2 linked regions of the Parasedimentitalea psychrophila genome follow. The protein of the gene in region 2 interacts with the protein of the main gene of each other region in a pairwise test. Links are inferred from orthologs where the notes say so. Each region holds a gene or a part of one and is shown on either strand. Other genes may lie near its edges. The genes, in order: recJ and QPJ95_RS10785.

Evidence for each region.
Region 1: the proteins of QPJ95_RS10785 (region 2) and recJ interact in binary tests that used the Escherichia coli proteins (3 or more experiments, as listed by UniProt). The link is inferred for Parasedimentitalea psychrophila from one-to-one orthologs.

What each region holds. Positions count from the first base shown.
Region 1 is NZ_CP127247.1:221,623-236,997, reverse strand. Bases 7,757-10,645 are described here. They hold recJ (single-stranded-DNA-specific exonuclease RecJ), read right to left. Parts: upstream 10,128-10,645; coding sequence 8,385-10,127; downstream 7,757-8,384. Other genes in these bases: glpX (class II fructose-bisphosphatase), read right to left, coding at 10,253-10,645. In the rest of the region: QPJ95_RS01170 (RNA polymerase sigma factor), read left to right, coding at 1-32; QPJ95_RS01165 (hypothetical protein), read left to right, coding at 25-414; QPJ95_RS01160 (periplasmic heavy metal sensor), read left to right, coding at 411-893; QPJ95_RS01155 (diguanylate cyclase domain-containing protein), read right to left, coding at 1,467-2,879; QPJ95_RS01150 (DUF3572 domain-containing protein), read left to right, coding at 2,973-3,257; QPJ95_RS01145 (HAD family hydrolase), read left to right, coding at 3,297-3,986; QPJ95_RS01140 (trimethylamine methyltransferase family protein), read left to right, coding at 4,138-5,697; QPJ95_RS01135 (heme NO-binding domain-containing protein), read left to right, coding at 6,028-6,615; QPJ95_RS01130 (GGDEF domain-containing protein), read left to right, coding at 6,612-7,685; more of glpX, read right to left, coding at 10,646-11,224; QPJ95_RS01105 (homoserine dehydrogenase), read right to left, coding at 11,370-12,656; QPJ95_RS01100 (hypothetical protein), read right to left, coding at 13,094-13,354; QPJ95_RS01095 (TetR/AcrR family transcriptional regulator), read left to right, coding at 13,450-14,037; QPJ95_RS01090 (GNAT family N-acetyltransferase), read left to right, coding at 14,034-14,540; QPJ95_RS01085 (pirin family protein), read right to left, coding at 14,714-15,375. UniProt on the Escherichia coli protein: Single-stranded-DNA-specific exonuclease.
Region 2 is NZ_CP127247.1:2,213,050-2,228,624, reverse strand. What follows is about bases 4,825-7,913. They hold QPJ95_RS10785 (type IA DNA topoisomerase), read right to left. Parts: upstream 7,552-7,913; coding sequence 5,098-7,551; downstream 4,825-5,097. Other genes in these bases: QPJ95_RS10790 (hypothetical protein), read left to right, coding at 4,825-5,023. In the rest of the region: QPJ95_RS10825 (hypothetical protein), read right to left, coding at 1-225; QPJ95_RS10815 (hypothetical protein), read left to right, coding at 600-779; QPJ95_RS10810 (tRNA (cytidine(34)-2'-O)-methyltransferase), read right to left, coding at 939-1,397; QPJ95_RS10805 (hypothetical protein), read left to right, coding at 1,526-1,813; QPJ95_RS10800 (hypothetical protein), read left to right, coding at 2,311-3,444; QPJ95_RS10795 (glycosyltransferase family 25 protein), read left to right, coding at 3,444-4,199; more of QPJ95_RS10790, read left to right, coding at 4,196-4,824; QPJ95_RS10780 (FGGY family carbohydrate kinase), read left to right, coding at 8,024-9,451; QPJ95_RS10775 (NAD(P)/FAD-dependent oxidoreductase), read right to left, coding at 9,460-10,692; QPJ95_RS10770 (NAD(P)/FAD-dependent oxidoreductase), read right to left, coding at 10,685-12,097; QPJ95_RS24065 (ATP-binding cassette domain-containing protein), read right to left, coding at 12,094-13,122; QPJ95_RS10755 (ABC transporter permease subunit), read right to left, coding at 13,130-14,065; QPJ95_RS10750 (ABC transporter substrate-binding protein), read right to left, coding at 14,062-14,583; QPJ95_RS10745 (DeoR/GlpR family DNA-binding transcription regulator), read left to right, coding at 14,791-15,575.

The sequences.
Region 1 (15,375 bases), 2.0 Mb from region 2 along the record:
GACGCGAAGAGTTGGGGTATACTGATGGCTGATACGGAAAAAGCAAATCAAGCGCTTGATGACCTGTTTGCTGCAGCACGGGAAACCCCGGTGCCACTGCCGAAGCATCTGGCGACAGCAATTATGAACGACGCATTGGTGGCGCGCGCTGAAAATCTGGTGCCGGCGCCGAAACAGAACAGGCAAAGCCGAACGCGGCTGCGGGCCGGGGCCTGGCGGCAATTGATGATTGCCATCGGCGGCTTACCTGCGCTTGGCGGATTGGCTGCGGCCTGTGCCGTTGGGGTCTGGGTCGGTCTGGCGCCACCTTCCTTCCTGCCGGATCCGGCGCAATTGGTCGGGTATTCCAACAGCACCTCGGTGCCCTATACAAGTTATGACCTGGCGGTAGTGCTGGGTGAGGAGGTGCAATGAGCACAGAAAAACCGGCAAATCCGGCAAAGATGAAGCTCTGGCTGCGAATCGTGCTGGCGGGATCGCTGGGGTTGAACCTGGCCGTCGCCGGTCTGGCCGTCGGCGCCGCGGTGCGCTTTCGCGACGGGCCACAGATGCGGCCCGGACCAATGTTTGGCGTGATGTTGTTTCGCGAGTTGGACCGCGATGCGCGGCGCTCTCTGCGGCAAAAGGCCGGCGGTGAACATGGCAGTTTCCACGACCGGCTGCGTGCAGAAGGCGAGGCAATATTGACCCTGTTGCGGGCGGACCCGTTTGAACCGGATGCTCTGGCCCAGTTTATCGAGGCGCAGGCCGCCACCGGTCATCAGTTTCAGACATCGGTGCAACGGGCCTGGGTGAACAAGGTTGAGACCATGACCGCTGGCGAGCGTGCCAGCTATGCGGATGAATTGCAGGGCAGAATGCGCCGAAAGTCCGGAGCGCGGTCGCCACATTGATGGGCTTTGGCTGGCAGAGTCCAACGGCCTTTGCCAGTGCCATCTGGCGGCCCTGACCGGGCTGAGGTGATCCGGCAAAAGTATCCAGTCTGCTCAGCTGTGTCCCCCCCTTGAAACTGGATATGCAAAGGACGATGGGACGCCGATTTTCGGACAAATTTAAGGCTACATCAGCCCTGGTAGACGCCGGGCGATTGATGACCTGACCGGCGTGTTTTCTGACAAGGTAGAGAAAGCCGAGAGCAATGTAGCCAAGATCAAAACCTTCCCTCTCAGCCATGCAAACATCCGCTGTCGGGGAGTGAATGGATGGTCGGGTTTCAGGTCAAACCCGTTATCGAAAACGGGTGGGGATTTTACACCGCAGAGTGGCCGCACACTGCCCTTTAAAAAGGAACGCGAGACCCTGCATGTTTTGGTACAAGCGCGAGTGAAACAGCCGGTATCAAACCTTACAAAGATGCATCTTAGCTGAGCCGACAGCCTGTCTACAAAGGCAGGACCACATCAGTCATCGGGTTGCTCATCTGAATTTCGGATGCGACCTGGCTGGGCGCAGCGTTCAGCTTTCCTTCAGGCCGCAACCGAGCTGAGGGTGACCTGATTGCGGCCAGCATCTTTTGCGCCATATAGCGCCCGGTCGGCATCGGCGATCAGATCGGTAACGCTGGTGGGGCGGGATTTGCGGGTCGGGCCCGCGCAGGGGTCGCCGCCACCGATGGCCAGGCCAATGCTGGTGGTGACGTGGATCGGCTCGTCGATACCGGCAACCTGAAACGGAGTGGCGTTGATCTGGCGGCACAGGCGTTCAGCGATTTCGCTAGCCTGAGCGGCGCCAAGTCCGGGCATGACGATCATGAATTCCTCGCCGCCAACCCGGGCCAGCAGATCGACAGGGCGTAGCTGTTTCAGCAACCGGTTCGAGGCCTCGACCAGCACTGCGTCGCCTGCCGGATGACCGTAGCGGTCATTGACCTGCTTAAAGTGATCAAGATCGATCAGCATCAGGGCAAAATGTTCATCGCAATCAACCGCATTTCGCGCGACTCGGTCCAGGAACGGTCTGGCATAGCGGCGGTTGTACAGGCCGGTCATCGGATCCTCGACCGCAGCGCGCAGCCCATTGCGGACGGTGGCGCGCAGCCGGTCGTTGCGGGCTTTGTGCTGCAGTTGGGTCGACAGGCGCAGGGCCAATTCCTGCACATTAAAGCCGGACTGCAAAACATCATGTGCGCCACGATCCAGCGCTTCAGCCGCCACATGGGCGTCCGCCGGGCTGGGGATGGCAATCACCACCGAGTTGCGGGTTGCGGCGCGGGCCCGCAGATCGGCCAGCAACCGCAGGCCGAGGCCGGTGGCGGTCTTGGTCAGCTCAACCACAATCACGTCGGGCACCGGGTCGGTCATCAGCTGCTGGATGTCACCAATCTGATGCGGATGCAGGTGATAGGGCACCAGTGACTGCAATCTGGCGGCCCATTGCGCCGCGGTGGGGGCGTCTTGCGCTACCAGTGCCACCTTGGAATTGCGGATTTTGGCCAGGCATTCCCCCTCGGACAGCGGTTGCCCAAAGGTCTGCGCCGCCTCGTGCTGCAGGGTCAGGTCGTCGCGACTGCTGCGGCTGCGGATCAGGCTGCGAATGCGGGCCTGCAGGATCACATCGTCCAGTGGCTGGTGCAGCACGTCGTCAATGCCTGCGGACAAAGCCTCGATCCGGCTGGCGTTGTCGTTTTGGGCTGAAACCGCGATGACCGGGACGTTTGCCAGTGCCGCGTCACTCGCCAGGGCGGCGGCCACATCGACGGCACCGCCATCGGGTAATGTCATCGCCGTTAACACCAGATCAGGACAACAGCGTTGCGCCACCGACAGGGCGCTGGCAACGCTGTCGGTCTGCACCACGCGGTAGTAGGCCGCCGAGAGCTGCACCTTTAGCATAATGCGGTTGGTGGCCACGCCGTCTATGATCAGGATTGTGCCTTGCACGCGGTTCCCTTTCGCCCTTACAATTCGACTTGCCCAGAGTCTTTATGACTTGGGTTAACAAACCCTTTCCCATTCCCGTAAAAGTGTCGTTAAATGCCAAAAATCTCTCTCGCCGCCGAAACTTTAGCGCTGCAGGCACTGGGCTGGCTGGTGGGGAACGAAGACTTGTTGCCTGTCTTTCTCGGGGCTTCGGGGGCCAGCGAGGCCGATTTACGGTCGCGGGCGGCAGATCCAGAATTCCTAGGCTCGGTTCTCGACTTTCTGATGATGGATGACGCCTGGGTGATCAGTTTTTGCGATGCGCAGGGATTCTCCTATGAGTCACCGATGCAGGCCCGGATGTCGCTGCCGGGTGGTGCGCAGGTCAACTGGACCTGATAGGGAGGCGATAACCGCCGTGACCCATTAGGAGCCCCCATGCCCGTTGATGCACTTTTGTTCGACAAGGACGGAACCCTGTTCGATTTTGCAGCCACCTGGAATGTCTGGACCGAGACCCTGATTCGCGACCTGTCGCAGGGGCAGGAGGAGACCGCACAGGCGTTGGCCAAGGTGCTGGGCTACGATCTGGATGCGGGATCTTTCTATCCCGACAGCATCGCCATTGCCTGCGCCAATACGGAAATTGCCGCCGCCATAGCCCCTCTCATCGATCACATGGATCAGGCTGCGATTGAGCAGCATCTGGCACTCAGCGCCGCCACTGCGCCGTTGGCCGAGGCGGTGCCTCTGGCCGCGTTCCTTGATGATCTGCTGGCCCGTGGCAAAGTGCTGGGAGTGATGACCAATGATGCCGAGTTTTCGGCGCGCAGCCAGTTGCAGCGCACTGGGGTGCTGGGCCATTTTGCTTTTGTCGCAGGCTATGACAGTGGCCACGGCGCCAAACCGGACCCGGACCCGTTGCTGGCCTTTTGCAAGGCTGTTGGCGTCGATCCCGCCCGCACCGCCATGGTTGGGGACAGCTGCCATGACCTGGAAGCGGGCCGCGCCGCCGGTATGCGCCGAATTGGCGTGCTGACCGGGCTTGCGCAACGGGGTGATCTTGCACCGCTTGCGGATGTTGTGCTGCCGGATATCGGCCACATCCCGGCCTGGCTGGACGGCTGACAATCCGCACCTACTGGGCACTTCTGTACAGAAAATGCCCTCTGCGTCCCATTGAGCTGAAAAAACGACACTAAATGTCGTGATTGAAGCGGCGACGGCGTCGGGAATTGGGCCTGCTGGTCAGTAACAGCAGAAGATCCAGGAGGCGATGATGGCTGAGAGCTCAGGACGCAGGCGGCGCAGTGGCGGTAGGGCAGGGGCAGCCACACGGCGGGGTGCGGCCATCATCGAACAGATGCCCTGGCAGATCCCGGTCAATATCGACCGCCCCACCGAACCGTTGCCCCCCGAAGGCGTGCAGGCGATCCACGAGGGCGCCATGCGTATCCTCGAAGACATCGGCGTGGTGTTTCTGAACCCCGAGGCGCTGGCGATCTTCAAGCAGGCAGGGTGCCGGGTCGAGGGCGATCTGGTCCGCATGGACCGTGATTTTGTGATGGAGATGGTGGGCAAGGCGCCCAGTACCTTTACCATCACCCCGCGCAACACCGATCGTACGCTGCCCATTGGCGGCAATCATCTGCTGTTTGGCAATGTGTCGTCGCCGCCAAGTTACTGGGATCTGGAGCTGGGCAAGAAGGTGTCCGGCACCCGGGCGCAGTGCCAGGACCTGCTGAAACTGACCCAGTATTTCAACTGCATCCACTTTGCCGGCGGCTATCCGGTTGAACCGGTCGATATCCACGCATCGGTGCGGCACCTGGATGTGCTGTATGACAAATTGACGATCACCGACAAGGTGATGCACGCTTACTCGCTGGGCAAAGAGCGGGTGGAAGACGTGATGGAGATGGTCAAGATTGCCGGCGGGCTGAGCGAGGAAGAGTTCCAGGCCAAGCCGCGGATGTATACCAACATCAACTCGACCTCGCCGCTGAAACACGATTACCCGATGATTGACGGTTGTTTGCGGCTGGCGCGCCGCGGCCAGGCGATTGTGGTGACGCCGTTCACTCTGGCGGGGGCCATGGCGCCGGTGACCATGGCGGGCGCGGTGGCGCAGTCGATCGCCGAGGCGCTCTGTGCGATTGCGCTGTTTCAGTATGTGGCCCCCGGAACGCCCTGCGTGATCGGCACCTTTACCTCAAACGTCGACATGAAAAGCGGCGCGCCTGCCTTTGGCACACCGGAATACATGCGCTCGACCCAGATGACCGGCCAGATGGCACGGTTCTATGGTTTGCCGATGCGCTCTAGCGGTGTCTGTGCCGCCAATGTGCCGGATGGCCAGGCCATGTGGGAGACCTCGAACTCGCTCTGGGCGGCGGTGCAATCGGGCACCCATATGGTCTATCATGCGGCGGGCTGGCTGGAAGGCGGGCTGATCGCCAGCCCTGAAAAATTCATCATGGACTGCGAGGTCTTGCAGCATATCCAGCGCTATATGCAGCCTGCGATCTTTGCCACCACAGCAGACGATATTGCCTTTGACGCGATCAAGGAGGTCGGCAATGACGGCCACTTCTTTGGCACCCAGCACACCCAGGACCGATACGCCGATGCCTTCTATCAGCCGTTCCTGAGCGACTGGCGCAACTATGAGGCCTGGGAGGGTGCTGGCGGCGAATGGACCGCGCAGCGGGCGCATAAATTGTTCAAGCAGATCACCGCCGATTTCGAAGAACCACCGATGGAGGACGCGATCCGGGGGGCGTTGCAGGACTTTGTGGCCCGCCGCAAAGAGGAAGGCGGCGCGCCAACCGATTTCTAAGCGGTGGCCCTGAGCGGCTTGACGCCGGTCCGGCCATTGCATCGCATTGCAGCCGCACCCTTGATGGCATTAGGGTGCGGCTGACTTGACTGGTCTCCGGGAGACTCCAATGCCGTCCAGCACTGCCCTGCAAATTGTTCCGCACCGCATCCTGTTGTGCTGCCGTTGCGTCAAGTGCCTCAGGCTGCCGCATATCAGCGGTTGAGGCCTCACTCCAACACAGTAAAATCAATGTGATTGGACAGGAATTACATCAGACATCCTATTTGTTGGGCCTTTCTTAAGGTTCACAGGTCATGTCTAGGGCAGTTTAGAGCGAGGGGCCTTCTTATGCATGGGCTGATTAACAGGGCAATTCAGGCCTTTGTCTGCAGCACTTATGGCGTGTCACGTTGGCGCGATGTGACAGATTCTGCCGGTCTCGGGTTTTCCGAGTTTGAGGCAATGTTGATTTATACCGATGAGCAGTCTCAAAATCTTCTGGTGGCCATGGAACAGGTATTAGAGCGTCCTCTGCCCGAAATGCTTGAGGATATGGGGACTTTTCTGGTCTCCAATCCGCAGGTCGAGGCGCTGCGCCGATTGCTCCGCTTTGGCGGCGTAAACTATGTGGAATTCCTGCACTCTCTGGATGATTTGCCGGACCGGGCTCGACTGGCGGTGGCGGATCTGCACCTGCCGGGGCTGGAGCTTCTCGAAACGGCGCCAGGCCAGTTCAAACTGCTGTGCCAAAGCGGCTTGCCGGGATATGCCAATGTCATGATGGGGGTGCTGCGCGCCATGGCTGATGACTATGGCGATCTGGTTATTCTGGAACATTCAGGAGCCCAGGACGGAGCAGAGGTAATTTCTGTGATGCTGGTCGAAACCGAATTCTCCGAGGGCCGGACATTTGATCTGGGGGTAAAATTGCCATGATCTGCCTTAACCAGCTGGCCGACATGGCAGCCAAAATTGCACCAATGCATGTGTTGCTGGACCTCGAAGGGCGCATTAGTCGTGTCGGGCCGACCCTGCAGAAACTGCGTGCCGACCAAGACTGGATTGGGCGCCCGTTTCTGGAGGTGTTTGATCTGCTGCGTCCCCGTTACATTCAAAACTTGGATGACCTGCTGCGAACCTCAGGGGCAAAATTGCATTTGAAGTTTCGCGATGACCCTCAGACCGGGCTTAAGGGGGTCCTGGCCCCGTTGCCGGGCGACTTGGGTGCTTTTGTCAACCTGTCCTTCGGGATTTCGGTTCTCGATGCTGTGCGCGACTATGACCTGACCAGCGCTGATTTTTCGGCCACGGATCTCACCATCGAGATGCTGTATCTGGTGGAGGCCAAATCGGCCGCAATGGAGGCGTCGCGGCAATTGAACCTGCGCCTGCAGGGGGCAAAAATCGCGGCTGAGGAACAGGCGTATACCGATACTCTGACCGGGCTTAAGAATCGCCGGGCGATGGATCATATTCTGGAACGGATGATCAGTACTGGCCGAAATTTTTCGGTGATGCAGGTGGATCTGGATTTTTTTAAGGCGGTCAATGACAGCCTGGGTCACGCCGCCGGGGATACGGTCTTGCAAAAGGTGGCAAGCATCATGGTTGAATGCACCCGCTCCATCGATACGGTGGCCCGGGTTGGCGGCGATGAATTTGTGTTGATTATCGATAACCTGGTTGATCGAGACAAGCTGGGGGACATCGCCAAGCGTTTGATTGGCCAATTGGAAGAGCCAATCCCATATGCCGGCCAACTGTGCCGGATCTCGGGCAGCATCGGCACCGCTCTTTCGGCGACAGGTGGCCAGAAAAATGCGGCTCAACTGCTGAAAGAGGCTGATATGGCTCTGTATGCGGCCAAACGGGCCGGACGGGCCTGCCATTTCTTTTACGAATCGGGAATGGAGAGTGTGGATCTGAACGAAGAGGCTGATGATCCATCGATTGCGGCGCCGGTGGCTGTGGAAAGCAACGGCAGCCAGACCTCTGGCGATGCCTGAAGCTGATGCCGCCCCGTGCCCCTGCCGCTAGCAGGCGCCCTTAACACAGGTCCGATCACCAAACAGGGATGCCAGGATGAGCGAGCTGCAAGCCAGCGATGCTGCGATGGAGACTGGGATGGATACTGGGAAGGATACTGGGCCAGTCGATGATTCTGCGCGCAGCTCTGCTGCGCTGGGTTGGCTCTGTCATTTTTTTTTTTTGGGGGGGGGGGGAGTGGCAGCCCGTACGAGAATCGAACTCGTCTTTCCAGGTTGAAAACCTGGCGTCCTAACCGATAGACGAACGGGCCACTTAGTGCTTGAGCCGGTATTTAGATAACCCGCCCCCGGGACGCAAGAGGGTATTTTGAGAAAGTGACAATCATTTTGTTCGCCGGTCTTAGGGGGTGCAAAAGGGCGGTGGCGCGATCAGATACGCCAGTATCATCCCTGTGCTGGGGTCGCATATATTATACTGAAGCGGGGGATTTACGCCGCAAAAGCCGACCAAAGTAAGGTCCGAATTTGCAGCCAGTACACCATGGCAGCCCGTACGAGAATCGAACTCGTCTTTCCAGGTTGAAAACCTGGCGTCCTAACCGATAGACGAACGGGCCACTTGGTGTCAGCGGGTAGTAGTAATTCCCGCTGCACATCGCAAGAGAAAAAATGCCCTGCGTCGCGTTTTTTTTACACCGGCGTCCGGCGGCATTTATGTTAGGCTGGTGCGGCGTCTTCCAGACGCAACTGGGGGCTTTGTCGTCCGCGCCACAGGTTGATCTCCAAGCGTCCGGCAAAATGGAACCGCGCACCACCATGATCCAGCAAACACTGCCCCATCGGGGTGTCAAAGGCACCAAAACAGATCGCGTCAATACCGCCGCCCATGCCATCGCTCAGCGACAGTTTTAAATGGGTTTCGCCAACCCGTTTGGCAAACCGTATCTGCAGATCGGGAAAGGCATAACGCGGGGCCGGGGCACCCGCCCCAAACGGTCCGGCCTGTTCGATCTGTTCGATCATCTCCACTGTCGCGGCACCGGGCATCAACACGCCGTCCAGTTTCAGATCCGCAGGGCCGAGGTCTCCAGCACCTTGCTTCTCCAGCAGCTCCGACAACCGCGCCATTGCCGGTTCCAGCTGGTCGCGCTTTACACTCAGCCCCGCAGCCATCTTGTGGCCACCGCCCTTGATCAGCAAGCCGTCGCTGGCCAGACGCTGGATCGCCGCGCCCAGATCGATGCCGCTGACCGACCGCCCCGAGCCCTTGCCCTCATCGCCGTCCAGCCCGATTACCACGGCCGGTCGCCCGGCGGCTTCCTTCAGCCGCGAGGCCACAATGCCCACCACGCCGGGATGCCAGCCCTCACCGGCAGCCCAGACCAGCGGCGCATCAAAACCGCGGGCCTCGGCCTGTTCCATCGCCGCCGCCCGCACCGCATTTTCAATCTCGCGCCGCTCGCTGTTCAATTGGTCCAGCCGTTCCGCAATGGAGGCCGCTTCATGGGGATCGTCGGTCGACAGCAGCCGTGCGCCCAGATCCGCCTTGCCAATCCGTCCGCCCGCATTGACCCGTGGCCCCAGCATGAACCCCAGACTATAGGTCGACGGCGCCGAATCCATCCGCGAGACATCCGCCAGCGCCACCAGGCCGGGACGTTGCCGTGCGGCCATCACCTTCAACCCCTGGCGCACCAGGGCGCGGTTGGCACCAATCAGCGGCGCCACATCGGCCACCGTCGCCAGCGCCACCAGATCCAGCAGCGCCATCAGGTCCGGTCCGGTGCCATGGCCACCCTCGCGCAATTGCCTGCGCGCTTCGACCAGCATCAAAAACACCACGCCAGCGGCACAGAAATAGCCCAGCTCGCCATCTTCATCCTGCCGGTTCGGGTTCACTACCGCAACGCAGTCAGGCAGGGTCTCGCCACCCAGGTGGTGGTCCAGTACCACCACATCGGCGCCCTTGGCTGCTGCAATCGGGGCATGGCTCAGGGTGCCGCAATCGACGCAGATGATCAGATCATGATCGCGCGCCAGGGCCGCCATCGCCGCGTCGTTGGGGCCATAGCCCTCGTCGATCCGGTCCGGCACGTAAAGTGTCGCCACCTGTCCCATCTGCCGCAACCAGACCAGCAGCAGTGCCGCCGAGCCACCGCCATCGACGTCATAATCGGCAAACACAGCAATGCGTTGGCGCTGTTGCACCGCCAGCAGGAACCGCTGTGCAGCCACCTCCATATCTTTCAGGCGGCGCGGGTCGGGCAGTAGATCCTTCAGTTGTGGCGTCAAAAACCCTTTCGCCTCATGCAGTGGCACACCGCGCCGTGCCAGCACCTGACAGACCGGCGCCGGGATCTCGCTCTGCTGCGCCATCATCTCGGCGGCGCGCTCCAGTTCAAGGCCCGGCCCCTGCCAGCTGCGCCCCGTCAGCGATTGCTCAACATTCAAAAACGCCACAGCGCAATCCTCCAGTTAATATACCAAAAGGCCGAACCCTGCGCAGGTCCGGCCTTTCTTCTTGTTTAAAATACCTCCGCCGGAGGCATCCGACGGTGACAGCAAGGCCCAGGCCCCATGAAAGATCACACCGGGGTGCGATAAGACATCCGCCGCACCGAGCCGGATTTCGACCGCATCAGCAGAGTGGTGGTCTCGACCCAACCGGGTTCGCGCTTGATGGCGGGCAGCAGAGTGCCGCCGGTGACGCCAGTGGCGGCAAAGATCACGTCTTTGGTGACCATGTCATCGCGCGAATAGATCCGGTTAAGGTCGGTGATGCCGGCCTTGGCAGCACGGCCGCGTTCGTCATCATTGCGGAACAGCAAACGGCCATAGATCTGTCCGCCCATGCATTTCAACGCTGCCGCAGCCAACACGCCCTCTGGGGCGCCACCGTCGCCCATATACATGTCGATGCCGGTGATTTCGCTTTCGGCACAATGCATCACACCGGCCACATCGCCATCGGTGATCAGGCGGATTGCCGCGCCAGTGCCGCGCACCTCGGCAATCATTGCCTCGTGACGGGGGCGCTCCAGAATGCAGACCGTGATATCTGACGCCGCACAGCCCTTGGCCGCTGCCAGCGCAATCACCCGCTCGGCAGGGCTCATGTCCAGGGTGACAACACCCGTTGGCAGGCCGGGGCCCACCGCCAGTTTTTCCATATAGACATCCGGTGCATGCAGCATGGATCCGCGAGGGCCCATAGCAATTACGGTCAGGGCGTTGGGCATATCCTTGGCGGTCAGCGTGGTGCCTTCCAGCGGATCCAGTGCGATATCAACGCCGGGGCCGTTGCCGGTGCCAACTTCTTCGCCGATGAACAGCATTGGCGCTTCGTCGCGCTCGCCTTCACCGATGACGACAACGCCGGCGATATCCAGCAGGTTCAACTGTTCGCGCATGGCGTTGACAGCGGCCTGATCGGCGGCTTTTTCGTCGCCACGTCCAACCAGAGAGGCCGAGGCCAGTGCGGCCTGCTCCGCAACGCGGGCCAGGCCCAGCGACAACATACGATCATTATAAGCAGCGTCAGAGGGGGATGAGGTCATGCTAAATATCCTGTGTCAATCAGAGCGGGTTTCCCGTCGCATACCCTGCGCAGGGCAGGGCGGGCAAGGGCCGTTAGCGGTCACAGCGGCAGCTTGCGGCTGCCACTGTCGGTAATTCTCGTTTTCCCGCCGGTGGTGGCGGCGATCAGAGCTCTTCGATGCGCAGGGCAACCGGGGCGCCATCCACCACATCGCTGGCCGCCAGCGCCTCCAGGGCCACGTCCAGGGTGGCGCGGGTGCATTTGTGGGTGACAATCAGCACCGGCGCTGTGGGCTCAGAATGTCCGTATTGGCGCATTCGGTCAATCGACACCGCTGCATCCCCCAGCGCCGCGGCGACCTTGGCCAGAGCGCCGGGCTTGTCCTGCAGCGCCAGGCGCAGGTAATAGGGGGCGGGCAGGCCGGTCTGGGCGGCTGGAATATCCTGCAGGCTGGTTGCGGGCTGGCCAAAGGTGGCAATCCGAAAACCGCGCGCCAGATCGCAAATATCGCCCAGCACCGCACTGGCGGTGGGGCCTTCGCCTGCTCCGGGGCCGCGCAGCACGATTTGTTCAACCGCGTCGCCCTCGATCACCACCATATTGGTGCCGCCTTCCAGCTGGCCCAGAGGCGAGCTGGCGGGAACCAGACAGGGGGACATGCGCTGTTCCAACCCGCGGGCCGTGCGTTGCGCCACCCCCAGCAGTTTGATGCGAAAGCCCATGTCGGCGGCCTGGTGGATGTCTTCCAGGGTGATGCGCTGGATGCCCTCCAGCTGCACACTGGCAAAATCGGGCTTGGTGCCAAAGGCAATGGCCGCCAGCAGGGCCAGTTTGTGACCCGCATCAATGCCGCCCACATCCAGATTGGGATCAGCTTCCAGATAGCCAAGTTTGCCACATTCCTCGAACAAGGCGTTATAGCCCTGACCGGTGGCCTGCATCTGGGTCAGGATGTAATTGCAGGTGCCGTTCATCACCCCCATGATGCGGGTGATCTCATTGCCGGCCAGACCTTCGGTTAGCGATTTGATCACCGGGATACCACCGGCAACCGCCGCTTCAAAGCGGATCACCTGGCCTTTTGCCTCGGCTTGTTCCGCCAGTGCCTGGCCGTGAATCGCCAGCAGAGCCTTGTTGGCGGTGACCACGTCCTTGCCTGCAGCCAGGGCCGCCTCGGTTGCGGCCTTGGCCGCGCCCTCATGGCCGCCCATCAATTCGACAAAGACATCGACATCGTCGCGCACTGCCAGCGCCACCGGGTCCGTTTCCCAGGCATAGCTGCTCAGCGAAATGCCGCGGTCCTTGCTGGCATCACGGGCCGAGACGGCGGTGATGACAACCGGGCGACCGGTGCGAGCCTCCAGCAGAGCGGCCTGGCGACGGATGATTTTCACCACGCCCATGCCGACGGTGCCCAAACCTGCAATCCCAAGACGAAGCGGCTTTGTCATAGCTGGTGATCCCTTGTTTTCTATCTGACCCTCGCATTAGCCGGCTCTGCCCAAGGGCGCAACGGGGGACGGTCTAAGCGGGGAATCGATAGTCCGCCCCCCGCATTTGATTTGCATTTACGGGGAACGGAGATCTCCCGCACCAGCCTGCTCCATCGGCAAGGCCGACACAGCAGGCTGGTTTGGGCGTGGCGCGCTTGCGCGGCGCCACGCCCAACGGGAGGAGGGTATCATAGATGCCTGACGACGGGCGGGAGTAGCCCGTTTGGGGTCTGTTTGCAGCCCCAATCCATGTGGTCTCACTAATGTCGACTGGCGGATCCAAGCTCGCGACGGCCTCACACTCCGCTACGGCGCTGTTTGTCCGATATGGCGAGGTGCGTAAAATGGCGACATGCGTGACCCACCAGTGGATTGCGACCCAATCCCGTATCCGGTCAGTTTGAAGCGGAGTTCAAAGCCCTGGCGCGCTGCTGCAAGCGGGCGCTGCGGGCAAGCAGTTGCTGTTCCAGCGCGGTGCTTTGGCTGTCGGGCAGCGGCAAGGGCGCGATGGCCTGTTCCAAGGCGATCAGCGCCGGATAATCGGCAGACTTCAAATCCACCGTCAGCTGATCCTCCAGCTCGGGCACCCTGGTACAGGCTGTGGTGGCCAGCAAGAGTATGCAGGCGCAGGTTGTCAGGGGCAGTGAGCGGGTCATGGCAGCGGTCCTTTGTCCATGTCTTTGATGCCTGTTTGTAGGAAAAGTCGCAAGCAGGGGTTTTTTCTGAACATCTGTTCAGATAGCCTGACCACATGGCGCGCACACAGGGATCTCACTCCGGCATCACCGGCCCACGCATTCAGGATGCGGCGCTAAGGCTGTTTGCGCAGCACGGCTTTGCTGCTGTTTCGATGCGCCAGATCGCCGGCGCGGTCGGGGTGCAGGCCGGGGCCTTGTATAATTACACCCCAGACAAGCAGAGCCTGCTGTTTCGGCTGATGGAAAGTCATATGACCGAGCTGCTGACCGCGTGGCAGGATCAGCCTGCCGCCGGGGATGCGCTGTCGCAGCTCGAGAGTTTTACCCGCTTTCATATCCGTTTCAACATTGAGCACCCGGATGCGGTTTTTATTGCCTATATGGAACTGCGCAATCTCTCGGCGGAAAACTTCACGGTGATCGAGGCGCTGCGCCGCGAATATGAAAACACCCTTGAGACGGTGCTGAAGCAGGGTGTCTGTGAGGGGGTGTTTGCGGTGCCTGATACCAAGATCGCGACACTGGCTGTCATTGCGATGCTGAATGGCGTCAATACTTGGTATCGGGCTGGCGGGCGATTGTCGCTGGATCAGGTGGAAACCAGCTATTGGGAGATGGTGCGCCGGACAATGGTGACGTGACCCTGGCTGGAGGGTCCGCAGTGATTTCTACTGACCGCTTAGTAAGTGGTGACTGGCGTCAGCTTTCCCCGGATGATCTTGCAGCGCTGTTTAAGCCTGAGGTCGTGGAATTCCTGCCGCCTGGCTTCCAGAAGCTCACGACCGAGCTCGAGCAGCGAAATTTTTTGACTGGTCTGTCACAGCAGGCCGAGGTCCTGGCCTTGTTTGAGGGATCCGGAGCGGGGGTCGGTTTGGTGTTTCTATCCCATGCTGACCCAGACGCTGACCCAGACAGAGCAGAGTGCCATCTTGGATATCTATTGGCGCAGCGGGTTTGGGGGCAGGGGCTGGCGACTGGGCTGATTGCGGCGCTACAGGATCTGTATCGCGGGACGGACATCCCCCTCTGCGGAGGCGTCATGCAGGGCAACACTGCCTCGGCGCGACTGCTGCAGCGGGCGGGTTTTCAGGGTCGCGATGTTGGCGACGAGGTTGTGTATTTCTGGTCTGGCGCCGGGCATTGAGGGCAAGCGGGGCCGCTTAAGATTGATACAGCCCCGGCACCAGCCCCTCGGCGGTCTGTTTTAGGGTGGCGGGATCTGTTCCGGCCGGCAGCTCCGGTGCCCAGAGCACATCATACTGGCCGCCCAGTCTCTGTAATAGCCCATTGGGGGCGGCCTTTCGTCTGCGGCGAAAGCTAATGCGCCGGGCGGATGAAGCGACCGTTGCGCAGTTCGGCAAAGGCCTGTCGCAGTTCCGCTTGGGTGTTCATCACGATGGGACCGTGCCAGGCCACCGGCTCGTCTATCGGCGCACCCGAAACCAGCAGGAACCGCACACCATCCGGGCCCGCCATCACCGTGATCTCATCGCCGCTGCCAAACCGCACCAGGGTCCGGTCCCCCGACATATCGCGAATATGCAGTTCTTCGCCGCTGACCTCTTTTTCCAACAGCACCCCCTGCGGCGCCGAGGCATCACAAAAAGCACCTTGCCCTTCAAACACATAGGCAAAGGCGCGGCGGTAGGTGTCGATCTTGAAGGTCTTCTTGACCCCGGCTGGAACAAAGATATCCAGATACTGCGGGTCCGCCGCGATGCCGTCCACCGGTCCGCGCTTGCCCCAGAAATTGCCCACGATCACCCGCACCCGGGTGCCGTCGTCGTCGATGATCTCGGGAATGTCCCGGCTGCCAACATCCTGATAGCGCGGCGCTGTCATTTTCTGGTCGCTGGGCAGATTGCCCCAGAGCTGAAACCCATGCATTTGGCCCGTGGCATTTCCAGTGGGCATTTCCTGGTGCATGATTCCCGATCCGGCGGTCATCCATTGCACGTCTCCCGCACCCAAAGTGCCGG
Region 2 (15,575 bases):
CTGCGCCTTACGCCGCGCCATATTTACTTTCAACGCAGCCTTTAGCCGGTCTTCGCGTGCAGTGGAACTGCCGTTGCTTTTGGGTGTTTTTTTATCTGCCATGAACCCTGTGTAACTTAGTGTGAAAAAACCGTCCAGATTGCCCTTGCACAGTTTTGCAATTGCCCCTAAAAGCCCCCTCACCGGCGCTGATATGGTGCAGTAGACATAGGTCTTCCGCAACATAACAGCTCCAAAGCTTAGGTAGCTGAACGATGAGGGTTTTTCCAGAGCCCGATAGCTACCGAGTGACCATCTGGAGGACAGTGCGCTGTGGTAGCTCAGTGGTAGAGCACACCCTTGGTAAGGGTGAGGTCGGGAGTTCGATCCTCCCTCACAGCACCATTCGATCTGATGCAAAGGCATCGTTTCAATGGACCGCCTCTGGCGGAATTAAGCCCCCCACGTCGGATGTCGATAACCAGCCCCTTGGCTCTCTGACAGCCTGGCCAATGGCGTCATTCAGAATCGTTGGATATCGCGACGGCCATTGTTCTGGCCCCCTCAGCAGCAGCATGCTCTATGATAACTCTGACATGACGAGAAGGTAGACGAGATCCATGAGTGAACGTTACGAACGCCACCGCCAAGCCTGGACAGCTGAGGAAATTCAAAAGCTGCATATGCTGGTGACAAAGGGGATGAGCTTGAAGGCGGTTGCCAAAGCTCTGGCGCGGTCGGAGGAATCGACCAAGAGCAGAGCAAAACTAGACAAACTCAAAATACGGAAAATGCGCTGACCCCTTGGCGCGGCTCCTCCCAAAAGCGGCCCTAGTGCCGCTGTCCGCCGGGGTGATACCATTCGCCGAGCTCAGTGCTTTTTGACTGCAAGCCTGACCTTACGGGCCGCAATGCCGGGCGACAGCAGGCTTTGCCTGCCGCCGCGCCAATGGCCGCGTTCAACCACCCAGTTGAGGGCGCATGGCCTGATAAATAACCGCCGTGGCTACGTTTGCCAGGTTCAGGGATCGGACCAGTGGATTGCGCATCGGCAAATTAAATACTCGATCCTCCATGCCATCCAATATGGCCGCTGGCAGACCTTTGGATTCACAGCCGAAAACCAAATAGGCATCCGGTTGATACTCCGGGGCGTAAACGCTCTGCGCGCCATGTTCCTCAAAGAAATACAGGCTTTCGCGCGGAGGGCTTCGATCAGTTATAAAATCCTCCCAGCTGTCATATTCGCAGAGATTAACATGTTTCCAGTAATCCGTTCCGGCCCGCCGCACCGCCTTCTCATCAAGCGAAAACCCGTAGGGCTTGATCAGGATCAGCTCCAGATTCAGCGCCACACAGGTCCGCCCAATCGCGCCGGTATTATACGGAATTTCAGGGGTCACCAAGACCAGCTTCATGCACGGATCAGACATAGGATGTGTGGGCTTTCTAAGTCACGGGCGCAGGAGCGGCCCGCTGTTAGCCCCTGTTAACCTAACAAACAGGGCCTTAACAGCGCCAACTTTTCCAGTCCAATGGCTGCCAGATGCCCGTCGCCCCATTGCGGAAACACCCCCGTCTTAGCCCCGTTGCGACCCTTCTCCACGGCTTGCCCAAAGGTCCACCCAAGGCCCGCAAAGGTGGTCGCGGGATTTCGGATCTGGCGGAGCGGGCCGACATGGCCAGCCGGTCAATCTGCCTGACCCTGCCTTCAATCCCGGAAACACAGCGCAAATTTGAGCGGGACTTCTGGAAGCAACTTGAAGAGGCCCAACCGCGCATCCTGGCCGCGATTTTGGATGCCACTTCCTGCGCCTTGCGCCGCCATACTTAGGGCGACTTCGGCGTCCCTCCTGGACTTCGAAGTGAAATGCCGACCAGGTTGGGACTGGAGGATACTACCTGTTCAAACTCTGCACAGCACTTCGTCGCGTTCAGCCACCGCTTCGCAGGCGGGGCATTGCAATCAATTTGGGACGCCATGGGAAATCAGGAGAACGGCTTATCCAGATTGGAAGCGTTTGGTTTATCGCCAGTATCGTCAGCCATGCATTCGATCTCAGTCAGCTGACGCTGCTGGCCATAAGGATATAGATTTTCACGACATCTTCAGTGCGGGGCTTTTGCCGGACCGGCGGCCCGGAGAACGAAGGCTCTGGCTGGCGACCGTCGACTTTCGTGACGGCCCGTGTGGACTAAAGATCAGATACCCCCTAAATGACAAAACGGGCAATTCCTACGGAGCAACTCAAACCGGCTACGAGAACGCATTTTACACGCTGTATCGCATTAATTTTTACACACTGATTCACATTAATAGAGATCAAAGATATGCAATCACTACTCGACTTTCTTCGCCCAGAACCGAAGCGAGAGACCGCGGAATTAAAAGTATCTGTTTCTGGAAATCTGGCCGAAATTTCATTGGGGAAGAGGTCATTTTTCATTCGTTCGGATGCGGCGACACCAATCAAACACGACGTTTATGATTTTGCGCTTTTTGGGGCCCTGGCCTTGTCGATCTCGCACAACGTCGAAATAAAGACAGATCTGCCAATCTCCAGAGCGGCGATTGACTCGGCTGAGAGGCTGAAGGCCATAATGAATATGTGGCTGCCTCGGAAAATATATCCAGCGCCACTCAACTTCAGCAATATCGTTGAAAGTGAGCCTAGCTCATTTGATCGTCCGGGCCTGATGTGTCTTAGCGGCGGTGTCGATTCAACTTTTGCCGCTCTTGAGGCGCAAGAAGACCCCAAACTGACCCATGGCCTGTTGATCGCGGGCGCAGACTATCCCAACGCTCAGACTTCGGGTTTCAAGTCTTTGAAACCACGTGTGCAAACCATTGCCAAAAAAACCGGATTAGAGCTTATCACGGTGGAGACCTCGATCCGGAAACTGGGTTTCAATTGGGACATGCTGCATACGCTCAATCTCGCGATGTGTCTCAACTATCATTCTGGTCACTTTGGCTGGGGCGCATTTGCAGCAGATAGTTCACCAGCCATGGAATTTGCAGCTTTTCCATGGGGCAATAATCGGGTGATACACTCCGCTCTTTCCAGTGCACGTTTTCCTATCCGCCACCTCGGCCGTGATTTCTCGCGAGCGGCGAAAGTGCGTAAAATTATTGGGCACCCCAGTGACGTGGCAAGTGATCTCTCTGTTTGTTATCAGGAACAATCACATGGCGGAAATTGTGGCGTTTGCATGAAGTGTATTCGAACGCGCCTTTGCATTCTGACATCCGGTCGCGAATTGCCTGGGTTATTTGTGCAAAACGATAAGCTTGAGACGATTATGGGCAACAGGGCCCCCCAAAAAAATCAAGCCAGTAAGCGGGACGATTTGGCCGTTATGTGGGAACTTCGTTCCGACCTTGCAGACGGGCCTGTGAAAGATGCGATTGATGGCTATATCAAGCGCTTGAAATCCCGAACCATTCCACTCGGGAGACGCTAATGGAAGTGATCCAGCCGGTCACCTACGTGATCAATCTTGATCGCAACCCCGCGCGCCTAAAAGCGACGAAATCTGTTTTGGCCGCTGCCGGGTTATCTTTCACACGGGTGCCTGCAGTCGATGGGCGCAGGCTTGAGGCTGATGCCGGGAACGCCGCGCTTGGCACTTTGGGGCGGACGTTAAGTTGTGGTGAAGTTGGCTGTTTTGAAAGCCACCGCCTATGCGCAAAAAAATTCTTTGCAACGGGCCTACCTTATGGGCTTGTGGTCGAGGATGATCTTGCGCTGCGTCCGATGGGAAAATCGCAACTGGACCACCTTTGGGCGTCCCTTGAGCACATTCACGGTTGGGACGTGATGAACCTTGGCAAGAATGCCAAACGCTTTTGTACACCGCTATTGCAGCCTGGCTGGAAAGAGTTGGGAACAACACATTACCGGGCCCATTATTTTCCTATGACAACACCCGCAATATTATGGTCACGTGCAGGCGCATCGACCTTTTTGGATCTGACACAGCAAATTACGATGCCTGTTGATCTGTTTCTACGCAATTGGACTTTGACGACAGGCCGTGGGATGGCCTTCGCCCCCAGCCCCTTTACGGTTCGGGGTGAAGAAAGCGAAATTGACAAAATGCAAGCAACGCAAGGGTCTCGTTGTGCGGCCCGAAATGCCTCCTATTTGCCCCAGCGCATAAAGCGTCAAATACAGGGATATCTGCTTGCGCGAAAAAGCCAGAAAGCATGGGCATGACTGAAACGATACAGACCGCTTTTGATCGACTTGCATCCGACTTGCGTAACATTGTGCAAGATCACCCCATCGTCTTTCTGCTCAGTCCGGGCAATTGGGGGGATAGCATTATTCGCGAAGGTGCTGAGCAGTTCTTTCTGCACTATGGCTTTAAATATCATACGGTGATTGCCAAAGATGTCATGAAAAAGCGCACCACAATGGAAGCGGAAATCGCCAAATCAGGGCATCCCGCACCGGTCGTCGTTTGCAATGGCAATGGTGCGTTTTGTGGCCACTATGATACGCCGCAGATCACCGCTCAACTGACACAGCATTTTCAAACCGCGGTCATGTTGCCCTCGACAATTGATATGGACCTTAGTCAGTTAACATTTGCGCCCGAGATGCATTTTTTTGTCCGCGACCGATTTGAAAGCCAAGCGCAATTGCCTGACGCGCCGTTTTGTCACGACATGGCGTTCTTTTTGAAACTGGTAGCACCAGAACCACGCAAAGAGGTGGGGTATTTTTTAAGGCAGGACCGGGAAGCTCCAAAGGGTCTTGTGGTTCCACGCGGGAACTTTGATGTTTCAAAAAAAGGGCGTATTTATACACCGATCCAAGGATTTGTTGACGCGATCTCACCGTACAAAACCGTGCATACAAATCGTCTTCATATCGGCATCGTCGCGACTCTTTTGGGACGCGAGACGTATATCTACGCAAATGACTATTTCAAAATTCGTGCAATTTTCGATTCATCCATCAGTCCGTTTTTCCCCAATGCGACGTTCAACACTGTGTTTGTTCCACCAAAAGTGCGCAAACGGTTTTTCAGCTGATTGATTGTTTCGGGAAAGCATTTTTTGGGCTGTGAGGGTGATTGCCCCGGTAGCAGAAGGATGGATTGCCGCCCTCACAGCCATCCCTTGGATTTGAACACTGCCAGGTCAACACCAGGCGGCGCATACCATCCGCCTGTGGCGTATTTAGCACCGCATTTTTGCGCGACGTCCTTGTTGCCGTAAGGAATTTGCAGTGGCGTGTTTGCTGCCGAATTCCCCTGCTCTGAAGCCAGCGGAGGCGTTGCTTCCGCGCAAGCCGTCGTTGCCTTGGGCTTTTGTGCCCGCTTCGTTGACTTAGTGGATTTCTCCGCCATTGGTTCGGATATTTTCTTGCCCGTTTTGCGGCCCCCCCTGCCGGGCTTCGCGTCCTGGTTCTTGTCAATCCACACGGACATAGCGGCAGAGCTGGCCTTGGCCTGGTCGGTTATCGCAACACCTTGTTCCAGCGAGATCCTCTCGGCGAATAACAATTGTGCCGGACTTGCTGGTTTTGCTCCAGAGCCTCCCATTGCATTCCCGTCGACGCCCTCGGCTTTCTTGGGGGCGTGTTGCTCGAGGAACGCACGGCAAACTGATCCCGATTTGGTGTAGCCCGCTGGAGGCTTTATGCGCTTTTGGCGAGCGATGCTGTCAGCGAAACGCTTCATCGCGGCTGTTGGTGGCCGTCCACCGCCCGCGCCGTCCGACGCAGAACCAATCAAGGGTGGCATACCGCCCGGCGGGCCTTCCACCAGCTTGCCAATGATACGCCGGGCGACATCGCAAACAGCATCGATGGCACCAACCATCTCCTGCTTGCCAACGACAACATCGTCGAGCAGGCATTCAAGTCGCGCCGTCACGCCCGGATCGACCAAGGCCGGATCGGCCTGTTGCAGAACACCAAACAACGTTAGCCCAGTTTCGGTGGGCACAATGTTCTTGCCCTGGGCAATCAGAAAACCCTGCCGTTTCAACCCTCCGATGATCTCAGCGCGGGTCGCGGGCGTACCGATGCCCTTGGCTTCCTTCAGCCTGTCACGCAGAACCTCGTCATCGACAAAACGCCAGGCCTGCTGCATCGCCTCAATCAAAGTGCCTTCGTTATAACGCGGCGGTGGCCGGGTTTCCTTGTCCTCGATGACAGGGTTCCGCAACCGCGCGGTCTCGCCGTTTTGCATCTGCGGAAGCAACTGCGCATCGTCGCCCTTCTCGTTGGCGGGTTGCCATTCCGGAAAGGCCGCACGCCACCCGAGATCGATGGGTTGGCGGCCTGTGGCCTTGAATGGAAAGCCGACCGCATCAAGCGATACGGTTGTCTGGCGATAGCGGAAGTCTGGCATGACAGCGGCCAGGTACGCCCGCGCGATCACGTCAAACAGTTTTTTCTCGTCAATCGAAAGGCGCGGCCAGACATCCCGCAAACCGTCGATAGTGTTGACGTTGGGGATGACCGCGTGGTGGCTGGCCCCCTCCAATCCCTTGTCATAGAAACTGCCGCTCTTGCCCCTTCGGACTACCGGCTCCGCTGGCATGGGGATCGTGCTGAACGATTGCCCCGCTTGCAGTCCGGCGACAATCTGCGGCACATCCGCGATCAAAGTCTCGGGCAGGTAGCGCACTTCGGCACGAGGATAGGTGATGATTTTCTTGCCCTGACCATCATAGAGTTCCTGAGCGATCTGCAAAGTCTTGGCCGCGGCCCAGCCGAAGCGAGAGGCGCAGAGTTTCTGCAGTGACGGCAAATCGTGCAGCCTCGGCGGCCGTTGTCGCTTATCTTCGACGCGCACGTTGAGCGGCCCCTCGAAATCACGGGCAGCCATGACCACGGCCTCGGCAAGCTCACGTTTGAGAATTCGATCCCGTGGCGCATGTCGCATCTTGAATTCACCACCCGCGACCATGGCTGTGGCGACGATCTCGAAATAGGGCACCGGATCAAAATCGCGGATTTCCAATTCCCGCTTGCAGGCGATTGCCAGGGTTGGGGTTTTCACACGGCCAACGCCGATGACGCCCCGGGCGCCTTTGCCAAGGATGACGGTGGCGGTGCGGGTCAGTGACAGATTGTAAATCTGATCGGCTTGGCGCCGCGCGACGGCGGCGGCGTAGAGCCGGGCGTAGTCTGAATTGGGTTTGGCCCGGTCGAATGACGCGCGTATGGTCTGAGCGTCCTGGGCTGTAAACAACACCCGCATGACCTCGCCTCGGTACTTGTAATGCTCCAGGATCTCCTGGCCGATGAGCTGCCCCTCTCGGTCGCAATCGGTGGCAAGCCAGACCCGCTTGGCCGTGCGCAGCGCCTCACGGATGGCTTTGAGCTTGGCCGCCTTGTTACCGCCTTTTGCCGGCCGTGTGCCGTATAGGCCCTGGGGCCGCAGCAAGACCGGGGACCACCGCTTCCATTCCGGCACCACATCCTCTGGTTCGAGCAAGGCGAACAAATGTCCCTCGGCGGGCAGAACCATGCCGTAGCGAGACCCAATGGCGGCGCGGACATCTTTCGCCTGGCTGGCTTTCTCGGTGATGACAATTTGATCGGACATGACGAACTCGTTCGGATTAAGGAAGTCAGCAATGCCAGAACGTAAAGTGAACAACTGCCATTCGCAACCCGGCTTTTGGCGGGTGAGTAAAGGTGACGTTCCACCCCTCTCCGGTATGTGAACAAACCACAGCCAGGCAGTGGGTGAGACTTGTCGCCTCGATTATTCAGCCAGCGACCGGTTTCCTGCCTCTGTGCATTGCCGATGACTTTCATCGCAGCACTTCGAGACATAGGTCTCAAGCCCTTCACCTTCGTGATCCCGGAACGCGACGAACCCGCTCCGCCCGGCTCAAGCAGGTTCCCTCTGACACTGCCGAAAGGGGCATTCACGCTTTAGGCCGAAATTCGGCAACAATCCCATGAGGGTGCCGCTAGGTGGGGGCACTCACGCCACCGACAAAGCCATTGGCATGAACAGGGTGCTCATCTAGAAACATGGCCAGTTAACCCTGACGACAAGGACCAAAATCATGCGCGTTGTTGCGATCGATCAGGGCACCTCCAGCACCCGTGGGTTTGTTCTGGATGAGACCGGTTTGGGAAAAATCATCTGCACCCGCGCGCACCGGCAAATCTATCCCCAGCCCGGTTGGGTGGAACATGACCCGGAAGAGCTGTTGCAACATGTCACCGACTGCATCCGGGCGGCGGGACCCGTGGATGCCATTGGCATCGACAATCAGGGCGAAAGCTGTCTCGCGTGGAATGGCGACACTGGAGAGGCGATTTCGCCGGTCATCGTCTGGCAGGATCGGCGCACCGAGGCCCGCATTGCCTCGCTAAAGGCAGATGGGGCGGAACAGCTGACTATGGCCAAGGCCGGCCTGCCGCTTGATCCGTATTTCTCGGCCAGCAAACTGGCCTGGATTCTTGACAACATTGCCGAGGCACGTCCACTTTTGGCTCAGGGAAAACTGCGTCTTGGGACCACGGATGCGTTTTTTCTGGATCGCCTGACCGGGCATTTCGCCACGGATATCACCACTGCCTCGCGCACATCGCTGCTTGGTCTGGAAACCGGACAATGGGCCCCCGAGCTCTGTGCGCTGTTTGGCGTCCCCATCCAAGCATTGCCCGAAATCCGCCCCAGCATGGCCGATTTCGGTGCGGTCAGGCTCGATGGCTGTGCCACCCCGATCACGGTCAATGTGGTTGATCAGCAGGCCTCGCTTTTTGGGCATGGCTGCCGCAATGCCGGTGCCGCCAAGATCACCTTTGGCACCGGCGCGTTTGCCATGGTGCTTACCGGCGATACCCTGTTGCGGGCGCCGGATCAGGGATTGCTGCCGACAATCGCCTGGCAAGCCACTGGGTCGAACCCCGTCTGCGCGCTGGATGGAGGGGTATATTGCGCCAGTTCGGCCCTGAACTGGGCCAGATCGCTGGGGTTGTTCAAACAGTTTGACGAGATAAACAGCTTTGACGCACCCGCCGCCATTGGCCGCAATCTGGCGTTTGTGCCGGCGCTGACCGGGCTCGGTTGCCCGCATTGGGATGGGTCTGCGGCGGGGCTTTGGATCGGCATGTCGCTGGATACATCGGCCAAGGATATGGTGCAGGCAATCCTTGAAGGCATCGCCCTGCGCGCCGATCAGGTGATCACGGCAATGGACGCATTGGTGCCGATTGGCGACAGGATTTCCATCGACGGCGGCATGTCCGCCAATCCGTATTTCTGCCAGTTCCTAAGCGATGTGCTGCAAAAACAGATCATCGTGCAGCCGATGGGCGAACAGACGGCACTGGGCACTGCATTGATGGTGGCCGGAGATCCGCCCAGGGGCACCGCCAACGCGCCGGCCTGTCTTCGCTACGACCCCGCGCCTGAGGCGCCCGACAAAACTCTGTTTGCCGAAGCCGTATCGCGGTCCCGCAACTGGCGACCCAAACGGGTGTGACACCCGGCCTATTCTGCTATGAACTTCAGTTCAATTTTTACCGGTTTGCCCGCGGCAGTGAATTTTCCAACCGGCACCAGGATACGGCGTTCGGGCCGGGCATTTAGCGGCATTTTCCACAAGGTCTGATCGCCACACATGGCAACCAGAGTGCCTTTTGCCCGGCGCGTCACTCGCAGTTGCAGATGTTTCATCCCTGCGGAGCCAGCGGCCAGCGACAACCGTTGCGGCACCACATATCTGATCACCGGATCAGCGGCGACAACCTCAATCTCAGCCCCCACCGGCGCCAGATCTCCAGCCAGATCTGCGGCCACCCACCGGGCGGTCTGGCGGCCTTCATTCCAGCTCCATCCGGCGGTTTCGACCGGTCTCAGAACATTGCCCGTGGCGAAATAGCAGGGATCCGAGCACCGACCGTACTGGTCCACCACCGGACCTTTGGTCGCGGCATCAACGGCCAGATGACCACAGCGAGCCAGCGCCACTTCGGGGGTGAACTGACCGCTCAGGATCACCCCGTCGCAATTGATAACACGGTGATTGCCCGCCCTGTCCACCACTTCGACACCGGTGACGGATCTGTTGCCGAGAATGGCACTCAGCCGGGTGCCCAGATGCAGCGGCACCCCCACAATGCGCGGAAACAGCCCGGTGGGCCAACGCGCAGTGACACCCTCATTTGCCTCGATCATTGCCACCGGTTTGATGCCCGCGTGCCGACAGGTCATGATTGCCGAGAACGAAACCAGTTCGGTGCCGATGATCACCGGGCGTTCAAATGGCGTGCGATCCTGTAGGTAGACCGTCGACTGCAAAGCCCCGGTGTTCACCACCCCCAGCGGCCGCGGCCCGGTGATGAACCGGCAAGAGCGCGGAGTTTCACGCACACCCGTGGCATAGATCACTCGGCGTGGTGCGATTTCGGCAACGCCGTCCTTGGTTGCCAGCAACAATTTCCCGTCCGGGCGCGCTTCGACCACGGTGGTCGACGTGCGGATCTCGACCCCGACCAGACGGGCCGTGGCAACCAGTTTTCGGGCGTATTGCGGCCCGGTCAAAACCCGTTTGAATTCCCGAATGCCAAAGGGGGGATGGCCACAATGGCGGGGTATGCCGCCAGCCTCGGGGTCGCGTTCAAGCACCACGACCCGGGCAATGCCCAGTGCCTTGAGTTCGATCGCCGCCGAAAGACTGGACGGACCGCTGCCAATGATGGCCACATCAATCTGGTCAGTCATGTTTGATGTCCTTGGCTAGAGGGATGTCAAAATGACCGTCGGTCAGTTCCGTCAGGCGCGCAGAGCAGTAGAACCCCTGACAGCGCCCCATGGTCACCCGCGTCTGGCGCTTTAGCCCCGCCAAGGACCGCGCCGCCAGCGGCCCGGTCAACGCCTGTCTGATCTCGGCCTCGCGTACCAGTTCGCAATGACAGATCATGTCGCCCTGCCCGCCTTCGCGCCATGCCCGCGCGCTTTGCTCGGCCAGAATATTGGCCTGCGGCACTCGGGGGTCCGGCAGCGGCTCATGTGCAGCCCCCCAATCCCGATACTGGGCAAACACATGCTGGGCGATGCCCAATGCCGCGCTTAACCCGGTTGAGCGGATGCCGCCAACGGTGATCCAGTTGCTGTCCGGACGCGGGATGATGCGGTATTCCTTTTGCTCGGTCGCGGGGCGCAAACCGGCATAGGTGGCGGTGATCGGCATGTCGGCCAGCGTCGGAATTATCCGGATTGCCGCCTGCATCAAACCTTCGAGAGAGGCCGTATCCGTGGACGCCTCATCGCGGCTTTGCTGTTCATCTGCCGTGGGGCCGACCAGCAGGTTGCCAAAAATCGTCCGGCACACAACCACGCCTTTGGTGCGCGCGGTCGGGACCGGTAAAATGATCGCCTGCAACAGCGACGCGGCTGCCTTGTCAAAGATCAGGAACTGGCCTTTGCGCGGAGTGATCAAAAAATCGGACAGGCCCAGCACCGCCTGGTCCACATAATCGCCATAAAGACCGGCGCAATTGATCACCTGACGACAGTTCAACACACCGCGTGACGTCTCCAATTGCCATTCTCCACCGGCAAACCCGCCCCCGGTGACCTCGCACTTCAGAAACACTTCTGCACCATTCTGCAACGCCTGTTTCAGATAGGCATAGGGGGCCGACCACGGGTCGATCAGAGCCTCGCCCGGAACCGAGATTGCCGCCAGCGCCCGATCTGACAGATGCGGTTCATTGTCGCGCAGGACCGTCTGACCCACGAGAGTGGCATTGCTGATACCATTCCTGTGCGCCTGTTCCAGCAATGTGTCCAGCCTGGCAACCTCAACGTCATTCCACGCCACGACATAGGCCCCGGCGGCATCCAGCGGCAGGCGCATATCCTGGTGGATTTGCCGATACTCTTCGGCGCCTTTGCGGATGCAATCCAGTTCGATCGAACCGACCGGTGCGTCAAACCCGGTGTGCAAAATGGCGCTGTTGGCCTTGCTTGCGCCGTCCAGAATATCGCAGGCCTTTTCCACCAACGCCACCCGCGCGCCCTCTAGGGTAAACCGCCGGGCCATGGCACAGCCGACAACGCCGGCGCCAATCACCACCACATCGAACAGGGTAGAGCTGAGGCTGGATTTGCGGTCCGGCATCATGGCATCGCCCGTTTGGGCCCGTTCGCGGACAGGTAGAGGCCGGTCAGGGTACGGTCTGCATGGGCCAGTCGCCAGGACAGCATTTTCTGGGCATAGGTCAGAATCTGCGGTGCATAGGCCAGATCACCGGCCGGATCATCGGCCTGATCCAGACCTTCCAGATCCAGATGGTGGCGCGTCACATAAGCCAGAAACGGATGGTCCGTCGCGGCCTCAGGATCGCATGGGTCCCGCATGTCGTCCGGGGGATACATGGTGTTGTAGGGGGCCAACGCGATGAACGGAGGATGCGGGCGCAACAGGCTGAGATGCAGGAACCACGGCGCGGTTTTTTGGGTCTCGATCGCTGTGACCGCCTCGTCGCAGACGATGAATTCCTTGTGCAGGATCAGGGCCCTGGCGATGGCAATACGCAGGCGCTGGCCACCGCTGAAGGCATGCGGATAGCGGCTCAGATGTTCCACATCCAGACCACATTGGGTGGCGATCTGCTTGACCCGCTGTTTCAGCTCTTCTCCCCTGGCGACCTTGTTGGCCAGCAAGGGCTCTCCAATCACATCGCGCACCGTCATGCGCGGATTGGCGAATATTTCCCGCACCGGTCCCTGTTCGACGATACGCCCCATATACATAATCGCCACGTCATCGGCAATCTGGGCCACCACCTGCGCCTGAATGGTCACGTCCAGCGCCGTGGTTGGCTCGTCCGCGATCAGCCCCGACGGGTTACAGGACAGCGCCTTGGCAATCATCGCCCGCTGCCGCATGCCGCCGGAAAACGCGTAGGGGTATTGATCAAAGGCGCGGTCCGGGTCGGAGATGCCCACCTTGTCCAACATCTTGACGGTCAGCCTGCGCACGTTTTGCGCCGCAAACAGCAGCACCGAAAGGGCAATCACACCAACCATAGCCAGGTAGTGCTTTTTGAACTTCCACCACATCAGCTGCCATTGCGAGGCCATCTCGGGCCGACGCTTGTTGCTCTGTTCCTTGGTGGTCGGGACCGTTGTATCAGGAGAGGTCATGGCGGGGTCAACTTTCCGGGCTGATGCGGGGATTCAACATCACCACGCCGACGATTGGGTTCAGGGCGATGCGCACCGGGTATTTGAGCAGCAGCTGCGTGGGCGACAGGCCACCGGCCCGGGCCGCAATCACATACATCTTGTTGTTCAGCTCATCCAGCACCGAGGCCCGCAGGGTGCGGATCAGATAGGCGGTGCCGGAGGTGCCCAGTACGATAATCGGCACCCACAGATGCCTGATCAGATTCTTGGCCCGTGCCCAGTTCCAATCCACGTCTTGGAATTCGGGGGAAAACAGACCGCCCACGCTTGGACCAAAATATTTCTGCCCCAGATACATCAGCATCAGTGTGAACGGCATGCGTTCAGCGATCACATCGGCAACCGGTCGCTTCCATCCCCATGAATTGCCAAAATCCCCATGCAGGACGATCGTGCTGATCCAGTCGAAATATTGCACCGACCAGAGGCGGTTAAGGCCAAGACGTTCACGCAACTCAACCATTTCCGCACCGATCTTTATGTACGCATCGCTGCCGGGCAGAACAGTTTTCCAGGTCTTACCCAATTCGAACAGGCGCGCGGCCCATGCCGGAGGCTCTTCTCCGGCGGCACCGTTTGTGGTCCCCCAGTTGCCCCATTGCTGACCAACCAGCGGCGAGCCTTCGGAATAGGGCGGGATGTAGTATTCAACCTGCGAGATCAGGTTCGGCTCGAACGGAACGTCCCACTCCATATTGATGTCGCGGGTGCTGGCCTTGGCCTTTTCACGCGACAACTGACTGGTGACCTCTTTCATGGTGACGTCAACGCCAACCGCGCGCCAGTAATCTGCCACCAGAGGGGTGAAAGATTCACCGCCGAATTGGACCGCATGTTCCCACAGGATGTTGAAGGGTTCGCCATCAGGGTGCAGACGCTTTCCGTTGGCTGCCATTTTCATGCCCATTTCGTCCAGCAATGCATTGGCTGCATCCGCATCAAACGCGACCGCATAATTGCGATCCTCGTCGGTGACAAAGCAACACCCAGCGGCAGCGCCGCCCCGGGAGTTCCCAGGCCAAACCACAGCGCTTCATTCAGTTCGTCCCGGTTGATCGCCAGCGACATTGCCTTGCGGAACCGCACGTCGGCGTAAACTTCGCCCATTCTGAGGTCTTTGATGGTCTGGTTGAAAGTGATCGCCGGGCCGGTCTGTCCCGGAGGCAACGTCACTTTGTAGCCGCCCGCCTCTTCGCCCTCTTTCAAAACCGAGAAGTTGGACAGACCGACGCCCTGCGCCTGATAATCCGATAGATCCAGCTGATATGGGGATTGGGACGTGATCCCCTGGGGATCACCAACCGATGGAGAACTTGCCGCCAGGGCACCGCCGGCCACCGACATAGAGACAACCAGCGCAGCCCCCATTTTGGCACCAGAAATATACCTACGGGGCCATAGATAGCTCAAAATTTGCATTTCCACCTCCCCGTTTGTGGATATCTCATTGCCTTTTCGGCACGCCCCCCCCCTGCAAACCAGTGCAATAAGCGCTAACATGATCAGTACAATGCGTCAATCTGATTGGTTATGATAACTTACTGGCGTTTTACGATTGGCTGACCGTGATTGCGTTACCGTCCAAGGCATGGTTTAAAAATTCGACCTACAAGGTAACAAAACACGATGAGCAGCCAAAAACGAAACCCCCTGGCAAGACGACAGTCTTTACGCCACGAAATCGCATTGCGCGGCACCGTTTCTGTCACAGAATTATGCGATATCCTGGATGCCTCGCCGGCCACCATCCGGCGCGATCTGGCAGCACTGGAACAAGATGGCTTTGTCAGCCGCGGCTATGGCGGTGCCTCAGTGCGCCCAATCCGCCATGCCGAAGAGGCCTTGGCGATCCGCGAGCAAAGTCACATCAGAGCCAAACAGGCGATTTCGCGCGCCACCATCGGGTTGATCAAATCCGGCGACACATTGTTTCTGAACGATGGATCAACCATTCTGCCGCTGATTAATGATCTGGCCCTGACCGATCTGGAACTGTTTATCGCGACCCCGGCTGTCAACATTGCCCAAATCCTGGCCAACAACCCCAATGTCACCGTTTGCCTGCTGGGCGGCTTCCTGCGCCAGACATCACTGGCCACCGACGGTCATTTTGCCGAGGCGATGATTGATCAGATCAACGCAGACCTAGCGCTATTGTCCTGCGATGGTTTCAGCACCACCGATGGCATGTGTTTCTCGCACGCGGGGGATGCATCCATTGCCCAACGGATGTCGAAAAAGGCCACCCGTACCATCGGACTGGTACACCGGGCTAAATTCGACTGGCGTGCGCGCATGACCGGAGTCCCCCTGTCGTCAATCGACACACTTGTAACCGACGACCTTCCGCCCGACGTGGAGAACGGCCTGACCCTCGCCAATATCGAGGTGATCGAGGCCAAGCACTTGAC